DNA from 3 places in the Caldanaerobius fijiensis DSM 17918 genome. Region 2 is predicted to be linked to each of the others. Evidence: riboswitches for the same ligand, from Rfam matches in the RefSeq annotation. Region 2 holds a riboswitch; each other region holds the start of a gene.

The links. Region 2 has a riboswitch for S-adenosylmethionine ahead of BUB87_RS03665 (homoserine dehydrogenase). Riboswitches for the same ligand answer to the same signal wherever they lie in the genome.
Region 1: another riboswitch for S-adenosylmethionine. It lies ahead of BUB87_RS11205 (homocysteine synthase); the one in region 2 lies ahead of BUB87_RS03665 (homoserine dehydrogenase).
Region 3: another riboswitch for S-adenosylmethionine. It lies ahead of BUB87_RS07745 (methionine ABC transporter ATP-binding protein); the one in region 2 lies ahead of BUB87_RS03665 (homoserine dehydrogenase).

Annotation. Positions count from the first base shown of each region.
Region 1 is NZ_FQVH01000033.1:9,561-12,822, forward strand. It holds gene BUB87_RS11195 (Lrp/AsnC family transcriptional regulator) at 1-138, opposite strand, end outside; gene BUB87_RS11200 (slipin family protein) at 216-1,163, opposite strand; SAM riboswitch class I at 1,324-1,430, shown strand; gene BUB87_RS11205 (homocysteine synthase) at 1,508-2,779, shown strand; gene metX (homoserine O-acetyltransferase MetX) at 2,785-3,262, shown strand, end outside.
Region 2 is NZ_FQVH01000005.1:48,681-51,942, reverse strand. It holds gene BUB87_RS03670 (LacI family DNA-binding transcriptional regulator) at 1-829, opposite strand, end outside; gene BUB87_RS03665 (homoserine dehydrogenase) at 940-1,968, opposite strand; SAM riboswitch class I at 2,061-2,164, opposite strand; gene BUB87_RS03660 (C-terminal binding protein) at 2,231-3,226, opposite strand.
Region 3 is NZ_FQVH01000016.1:28,288-31,549, reverse strand. It holds gene BUB87_RS07755 (DUF2156 domain-containing protein) at 1-754, shown strand, start outside; gene BUB87_RS07750 (hypothetical protein) at 730-1,233, opposite strand; SAM riboswitch class I at 1,374-1,472, shown strand; gene BUB87_RS07745 (methionine ABC transporter ATP-binding protein) at 1,542-2,567, shown strand; gene BUB87_RS07740 (methionine ABC transporter permease) at 2,548-3,219, shown strand; gene BUB87_RS07735 (MetQ/NlpA family ABC transporter substrate-binding protein) at 3,233-3,262, shown strand, end outside.

The DNA.
Region 1 (3,262 bases), on a different contig from region 2:
CAGAACTTTTTCATCTTCCAGCTTTTTGATAATATTTTTTACTTCTTCAGTATCTAGACCTGTCATCGTGGCTATTTGTTCATCGGTAAGCCTGCTGTTTTCATACAGGAGCTCAATTACGTCCATACATTTGTCCATTGCTACAACCCTCCCCATTTCTTTTATTTAATATTAAGCTACATTATATAATAATTATCAGGTGTAATCAAGGCAATTTATTTGTTATTTATATTAGAGAAAGCCTTTAACAATTCAATAGGTAAAGGAAATAGTATTGTAGAATTTTTTTCTGCTGCGATTTCTGGCAGTGTCTGCAGGTATCTTAACTGCAGGGCAGCTGGCTCCTTAGAAATAAGTTGTGCTGCTTCTAGCAGTTTTTGCGCCGCCTGATATTCACCATCTGCTGATATGATTTTGGCCCTCCTTTCTCTTTCTGCTTCTGCCTGCTTTGCCATGGCTCTTTTCATTGTATCAGGCAATTCTATGCTTTTTATTTCTACTGCGGTCACCTTGATGCCCCATGGATCTGTGTCTTTGTCCAGCAGTTCTCGCAGTTTTTCATTGAGCTCAGCTCTTTTCGTGAGCATTTCATCCAGCTCATGCTGACCGAGGATAGACCTTAATATCGTTTGTGCCAGGAGAGTGGTGCTCTGTGTATAATTTACAACCTTTGTAGTTGCAAGGATAGGATCGGATACATTAAAATATACTACTGCATCAACCATAATAGGAACATTGTCTTTTGTGATGATTTCCTGCTTTGCCACATCAATTGTGAGAGTTCTTAAGTCGACTTTCCATACTCTATCAATACCAAAGGGGAAGATGACATTGAGACCCGGTTGCAATAAGCCGCTGAGCCTTCCGAACCTGAATAAAACCCCTCTCTGGTATTCTGCTATGATTGAAACCATTCCAGGAAGCAATATGAGTGGTATTATAGTCAGGACTATGGAAGGTGCTATATATAGCAGACTTTCGATAGAACTCCATCCTCTTAACACGACAATATCTATGACTCCCCAGATCAAAAACGATACCAGCATAAAATAAAAATTGGCGTAAATCTTGCGCGATAATGCTATGGCCATCCAGACAATCCACCACACAGCTTCAATTAAAAAGATTATCGCAAATATAGTTACTACTGGATATGAATTCATAAAATTTCCCTCCTATCTTAATTTAACAACTTTTATAAATATTATAATCAAATTTACTAAGAAAAACAAACTGTTTTTTCCAGTCAAAAATTTATTATTGCATAAACTCAGTATATATGTTATAATTTCCTTAATTTAAAAATAAAACAGCATAAAAAACCTCTTATCAAGAGTGGTGGAGGGACTGGCCCGATGAAGCCCGGCAACCGGCACATAGGTGCGACTGGTGCCAATTCCTGCAAAACGAAGAGTTTTGAGAGATGAGAGGGTAAGGTAGAAAATGCCCTCTTCATGCAGAAGAGGTTTTTTTATGCCCACATTATAAATTGAAGGAGGAATTTTTTATGAGATTTGATACGCTGGCATTGCACGCGGGACAACAACCAGACCCAACTACGGGTTCCAGGAGTGTACCTATTTATCAGACTACCTCATATGTATTTAAGAGCACGGAACACGCAGCAAACCTCTTTGGGTTGAAAGAAGAGGGCAATATTTATACCAGGATAATGAATCCAACCGTAGATGTCTTTGAAAAGCGTATGGCGGCTTTAGAGGGAGGCGTAGGTGCCTTAGCTACTTCATCAGGCATGGCCGCAATTACTCTTGCTATAATGAACATAGCATCGGCGGGAGACGAAATCATATCGTCGACAAATCTTTACGGAGGTACCCATACGCTGTTTGCAAATACACTTCCTAAATATGGTATAAAGACAATATTTGTAGATCCTGAAAATCCTGAGGGCTTTAAAGAAGCCATAACCGAAAAGACAAAAGCCATTTATGCGGAAATTATCGGAAATCCTAAAATAGATGTATTTGACATTGAAACTTATGCGAAGATCGCCCATGACCATGGCCTTCCCCTTATAATAGACAATACCTTTGCAACCCCGTATTTATGCAGGCCCTTTGAATTCGGAGCAGATATCGTCGTACACTCTGCTACAAAATTCATAGGAGGGCATGGCACATCCATAGGGGGCGTTATCGTAGATTCAGGTAATTTCCACTGGGACAATGGAAAATTTCCCGGGCTGGTAGAACCCGATGAAAGCTACCATGGCGTAAGCTATGTGAGAGATTTCGGTAAAAGCGCTTATATAGTAAAAGCTCGTGTGCAGCTCATGAGAGATATGGGGGCATGCATCAGTCCGTTTAACGCATTCTTATTGCTTCAGGGCCTTGAAACCCTGTCGTTGAGGGTGCAAAGGCACTGCGATAATGCTCAAAAGGTGGCTGAATACCTCAGTAAAAGCCCTTATGTAACCTGGGTGAATTATCCGGGCTTGCCTGACAATAAGTACCACAGGCTGGCTAAAAAATATCTTCCAAAGGGATGTGGCTCTATACTCACTTTTGGAATCAAAGGTGGATTGGAAGCTGGCAAGAGGTTTATCGAGAACGTTAAGCTGTTCTCTCATTTAGCCAATGTAGGAGATGCAAAATCCCTTGTTATACACCCGGCCAGCACTACTCACCAACAGCTAACAGAAGAAGAACAGCTGTCATCGGGTGTAACGGCAGACATGGTAAGGCTGTCTATCGGAATAGAAGATGTGGAAGATATAATCGAAGATCTGGATCAGGCTTTAAAGGCGTCTCAGGGGTGATGCCGGTGATTGTTGAAAAAAAGTATCTTCACCTATCAAAAGATGAGGTTACATTTACAACGGAGAGCGGTTATACATTTGATGAACTTACTATAGCATATGAGGTTTACGGCGAGCCCGATATATATAAAAACAACGTTGTGCTGGTTTTACACGCACTGTCAGGCGACAGCCATGCTGCTGGAAAGTACAGAGAAGACGATAAAAAAGCCGGTTGGTGGGATGGCCTTATAGGGCCGGGAAAGTACATTGACACAAATGAGTATTGCGTCATATGCTCCAATGTCCTGGGTGGTTGCCAGGGCACTACTGGACCTTCATCGATCAATCCCAGGACGGGTAAGCCCTATGCCGCAGATTTCCCGAAAATAAACATAAGGGATATGGTGAGGGTTCAAAAGATATTGCTGGATAAGTTGGGGATATCCCATTTGAGAGCAGTTATAGGTGGCTCCATGGGTGGAATGCAGGCGTTAGAGTGGG
Region 2 (3,262 bases):
CGTCAAATCCTATTATTGATATATCCTCAGGTACCTTCAAGCCATGCCCTTTTAGAGCATTAATAACTCCATAAGCCATATTGTCACCTCCTGCTACTATTATGGCTGATGGTGTACTACCTCTTTTAAGCATTTCATTTATTACAGTATAACCACTTTCTTCACTAAAATCACCATTACATATCCAATCTTTCACAATCTCAATATTATTTTTCTTCATAGCAGATATAAATCCTTTATAACGTTCCCTTGCAACATACATATCTGTTCTCCCATTTATCAATCCAATTTTTCGATGACCTAATTCATAAAGATAATCTACCGCCTTTGCAATACCTCCATAGTTATCAGATGTCACATATCCACATTTCTTACCATTTATGGGAATATCTATGCCTATACATGGTATTTCTTTTTCTATTAATTCTTTTATATATGGATCATCCTCTTTAAATCCGATAATTAAAATTCCATTCAAATTATATTGCTCACAGTAACTAACATATGAGATATTTTCATTTTTTATTTTATAGAGGTTTAAAAAAAGAATATTATAGCCACTTTCCTCTACCGTATGTTTAAAACTCATGATTATTTCACTAAAAAACTCATTTTCGTAGTCATTCCAGACATCGTAAAGCAGCCCTATCAGCCAGGATTTCTTGGTACAGAGCACCCGTGCAATCTGGTTAGGTTGATAATTAAAACGTTTTATTACACTCCATACCTTTTCTCTTGTTTCTTTGCTTATATCTTCATAACCATTTATAACTTTAGATACTGTAGAAACTGAAACACCCGCTTCCTTGGCAATCGTCTTTATATTCAATATAAATCCCCCTTCGAGCAAACGATATCTTACTGCTTTATAATTATTATACTATATATGAAAGCAACAAGAAACAAAAAAAATAAAGGTATTGTATACCTTTATTTTCTCTACAAGGCAACAGTTGTGAAACTATTTTTGTATTCTGTTTTATCAACAGATATTTTTCGGATAAATCTATAATCATTTATAACATCCAAAATATCAGATAATACCGCATCTCCTGTAGGCATCTGTCCAGCGCCATACCCCACAAACAGCTGTTGTCCAAAGCCATCGCCTTTTACTAAAACCGCATTTTCAACGCCGCTTACCCTGCTAAAAATACTGTTAGCATCAAAGAGTTTGGGTCCAACTCCAGCAGTTATTTTGTCGCCTTCTTTCTTAGCCCATGCATATAATTTTATTTTACAGCCATTCCTTTCTGCTTCTTCCACATCATCTCTGGAGATGTTTGCTATTCCCTCCACCTCCATATCTTTAACATCCATTTCAGCACCAAATATTTCTCTGATAAGTATTTTTAACTTAAACATCGAATCGTATCCAAGCACATCATAAGAAGGATCAGCTTCTGCATATCCTAATCGTTGTGCCTCTTTTAATGCAGTATAATAATCCCACTTATTATCGCTCATTTGCGTAAGTATAAAATTACACGTGCCATTTAATATTCCTCCTATATAATAAATATCGTCGGTCACAGTAAACTGTTTTATCTGCCTTATTATAGGTATAGCACCTGCAACAGTCGCTTCGTATTTCAGAGAAACCCCATGGCTCTCAGCTAGCTTCAAAAGTTCCAGTCCATGTTTTGCCATCAGTTCTTTGTTGGCAGTCACTACATCTTTGCCATTTATAATCGCCTTTTCAATGTACTCTTTGGCAGGGTGTACCCCTCCCATCACCTCAACAATTATATCTATATTTTTATCCAGCAAAATATCCTCAGGGTTCGTTGTCAACAAACTTTTTTCAAATAATACATTCCTTTGTTTTTGAGGATTCCTTACCAATATTTTTTTTATTGATACATCAAAACCTGTCCTTTTCTTTATTTTCTCTCGCCTTAATTCTAACAGCTTATACACGCCCGTACCTACTGTTCCAAACCCTAACAATCCTATTTCTATATGCATATAAGCACCCCCCGAAACTTGTGATTGCGCGATTTTTGGCTAAAAAAAGCTCTCTTCGATGATGAAGAGAGCTTTTTATAAAAAAAGCCGTCCTCTCATCTCTCAGGTTTCACCTGCAGGATTTAGCACCAGACGCACTTAATGTGCCGGCTGCCGGGTTTCATCGGGCCAGTCCCTCCACCACTCTCGATAAGAGTCGCTTACATTATTCACTTATTATTTACTTATTTGTCTATAAGTATAATGCAATTGCCCTTAGATGTCAATAAAAAACTTTTAATTGTATCTTATCTTTTACATCTTTATTCACTAAGTATTTTGGCCAGTAGCCAAGCAATACGTCAACAACTCCCTGCGCTGCTTTTGTTCGTAACTCAACTTCTGCTTCTTCAGAATACCACGCAACATGAGGAGTAATAATAACATTATCCATAGTCAACAGAGGATTATCTCGTGGAGTAGGTTCTTCTTCCAACACGTCTAAACCTGCTCCAGCTATTCGCCCTTCTTTTAAAACTTTAATTAAAGCTTCCTCATCAATAACAGGTCCTCTTGCTGTATTGATTATGAATGCACTTGGCTTCATTAAACTCAATTCTTTTTCTCCAATCATATGATAAGTTTGTTTAGTTAAAGGAGCATGTACCGATACAAAATCAGATTTTGCCATCAATTCTTCCAATTCAACCAGTTTAGCCCCGTAAGCTTCTGCATCCGTCGAAGTAATGTAAGGATCGTAAACCAATAGGCTAAAACCAATAGCTTTCGCTTTCTGAGCTAATGCCCGTGGAATACGGCCAAATCCCACAATGCCGAGTACTTTTCCTCTTGACCGATTAATAGGCTTGCTTATTTTATAATCCCATCTGCCATTTTTTACACTGTTGTTTAACAAAACCACCTTGCGAGCACATGCTAGCAGTAAAGCTAAAGCATGATCTGAAACTTCGTCCACACAATAATCAGGGACGTTAACTACACAAATACCTTTATCTGTAGCAGCTTCCATATCAATAGTGTTTACGCCAACACCATAGCGACCAATTACTCTACATTTCACTAATGCCTCAATAACACGTCGCGTAATTTGAGCATACTGATTTAACAGTCCATCCGCGTCTTTACATGCTGAAATCAATTCATCTTCTGTACGACATTGTGCAGGTATCAGTTTGATACCCGCCTTCTTTAACACCTCTTCCTCGTATCTTAGATCAGCATATTCATAATCGGTTACCACAACCTTTAATTGATCCATTTTTTCTCCTCCCTACTTATTTAGGTCTTTCTCAAC
Region 3 (3,262 bases), on a different contig from region 2:
TTATTATGAAATCATCAACGATTGCCTTTGTCTTATCTCTCAAAGGGACAACATTACTGCTATTCTGCCGCCGATAGGTGATGAATTAAATATAATAAGGGCTTTTGAGGTGTTATATAAAAGATATAAAGACGAGGGTTCAAATACATTGTTGGAGAGATTCCCAGAAAAGCTGGCTAAAAAAATAAGCGAAATATTCTGTATAGAAATGGAGCTTGATGAAGATAATAGCGACTACGTGTACAATACCAGTGACCTCATAAACCTCTCCGGCCGTAAATATCATGCCAAAAAGAACCACGTAAACCGTTTTAAAAAACTATATAACTATAGTATCGAAACTCTAAACGAAACCAATATCATGGAATGTCTGTATTTTACGGAAAAATGGCTTCAGGATAAAGATATTCAAGAAAATCCTGGTCTTCTAGATGAATTCCAATCTATTAAGACCTTTTTTGAAAGCTATCGATATTTTGACGTAAAGGGTATTGTTATACGGATTGGAGGAAAGGTGGAAGCATATACCTTCGGCGAACTACTAAATCCCGAAACTGCTGTGATACATATTGAAAAGGCAAATCCGGATATACCAGACCTCTATGCATTTATAAATCAATGCTTTGCAGAAAAGGTATGGTCGCACATACCTTATATTAACCGAGAGCAAGATATGGGTATACCCGGTTTAAGAAGAGCCAAACAATCCTACCATCCAGTAAAAATGGTTTACAAGTATAAAGGGCAGATATAATTTCTGTCCTTTTCTTTTATAAGATTGTTATAACCAAACATCTCGTATAAAATAGTCTCGGCGGCCTTTAAATGCTTGTACACTGTATCGGTAGAATTATAGCATTTTATAGATATACCATTACACAAAATAAGGTCCTGTTCCTTAAACTCCTTCATATTCACACAGCAATAGTTAATATAGCCGGTCGTTTCTCCACCGGTCCCACTTTGCCTTAATTTCAAAGGCATCATTATTATATCTTTTCTAAAAGGTACTGGAAGATATAACTTTTTCCCTAATATTCTGCTACATTCTTCTCTTAAAGCATCCAGATCCACAGCAAAATACCACGCCATATATTTTAGAACATATTTAACCTTTCTTGGTACATCATATTTATTTCCAGAAATATCTATCAACACGACAGAAGCTCTGCTATTAAACAACTTAGGTATTATTGCACATATCTGATCGGCCTTTATAGGAATATTTAACACCTTTTACCACCTCAAATATATTATATATCGAACTTATGTTCGTGTCAACTGTCCTTTCGATAACAATTAAAAATAATAAAAATTATGTTGACATATTAAACATTTTTTAATATACTTGTTGCATAAATCAATAATGCAAACTCTTATCGAGAGCGGTGGAGGGACTGGCCCGATGAAACCCGGCAACCGGCATCAGGCACGGTGCTAAATCCAGCAGGGTTATCCCTGAAAGATGAGAGAGGAACACACCTCTTTCAAGAGAGGTTTTTTTGTTGTAAATAAAGATGTAAAAAAGACGGAGGAGTAAAATGATAAAAATACAAAATTTATCAAAGATATACGATGCTGGAGGTCAAAAAGTAATAGCATTAGACAATATCAATTTGACCATCAAAGATGGCAGTATATTTGGGATCATTGGTTTAAGCGGTGCTGGTAAATCTTCTTTAGTAAGATGTATAAACAGGCTTGAAGAACCCACTAGCGGCCGCATATACATCGATGATATAGATATTACTTCTCTGGATAAAAAAAGCTTAAGAGAAGCCCGCAAAAAAATCGGCATGATCTTCCAGCACTTTAACCTGCTGTCAAATGCCACCGTCTTTGAAAATGTAGCTTTTCCTCTTATGATAGCAGGTTATCCGAAAAAAAAGATAAAAGAAAGGGTATATGAGCTGCTGCGGCTAGTAGATCTGGAAGAAAAGTCCCAGGCCTATCCCTCACAGCTAAGCGGCGGGCAAAAGCAAAGGGTCGGTATAGCAAGGGCATTGGCCAACCATCCTCGAATTCTCCTGAGTGATGAAGCTACCTCAGCACTGGATCCCAAGACCACCAAGTCTATTCTCCATTTGCTAAAGGATATAAATAGAAAATTTGGCATCACAATTGTAATAATCACACATGAAATGGACGTCATAAAAGAGATATGCGATGAAGTGGCTGTTATTGAAAATGGAAAAATAATTGAACAGGCCAGCGTAGTGGATTTATTTACCAATCCATCAGCAGATACTACCAGGACTTTTATCGAAGATATAACGGAGAGTTTACCTGAAAGTATAAAAATCAGTAGTAAGCCCGATGAAAAATTTGTAAAAATAAGTTTTAGGGGATCTATCACCAGTGAACCTGTCATCTCCAGGATGATAAAAAAATTTGATGTGGACGTAAATATAATCAAAGGTAGCGTAGACAATGTCAGAGATATATCTATAGGCAAACTTCTCATAAGTATTACAGGTAATCCTGATAACATCTTGCACTCCATTGAATACTTAAAGGAAACCGGCTTGAAAGTAGAGGTGTTAACAAATGAGCTTGTTGACAGATGAACTCGTAAATTTATATAATATCATAGCTCCATCCTTGCTCCAGACCATTTACATGGTATTTTTCTCTACGCTCTTTTCTGTCCTTATAGGAGCACCATTGGGAATTATCTTAGTAATAACACGTGAAGGAAATATATGGGAGAAACCTCGCTTGAACAACATACTGGGGTTCATTATAAACATGGCAAGATCTGTTCCTTTCATTATCCTCATGATTGCCATATTCCCGCTTTCCAGATTGATCGTAGGTACTACCATTGGGACTACAGCCGCTATTGTTCCCTTGGCTTTATCAGCGACGCCTTTCGTAGCAAGGGTAATAGAAAATTCATTGCTGGAAGTAGATTGGGGCATCATAGAAGCTTCTCTATCCATGGGCGCATCAATACCCCAAATCATATTTAAAGTACTGCTCCCCGAAGCGAGATCTTCACTGGTTCTCGGAATTACCCTTACAATAATAAACATCATAGGCTATTCAGCCATGGCCGGTGCCATCGGCGGTGGGGGATTGGGCGATCTTGCTATAAGGTACGGTTACATGAGGTTTCAGACTGATGTATTGATTGCTACTATAGTAATACTTGTTTTATTGGTTCAGGCAATCCAATCCGCAGGCAATTATATTGCAACAATATTAAATAAAAAGTAAAGGAGGAACAAAATTGAAAAAATTTTTATCAATTTTCTTGGTA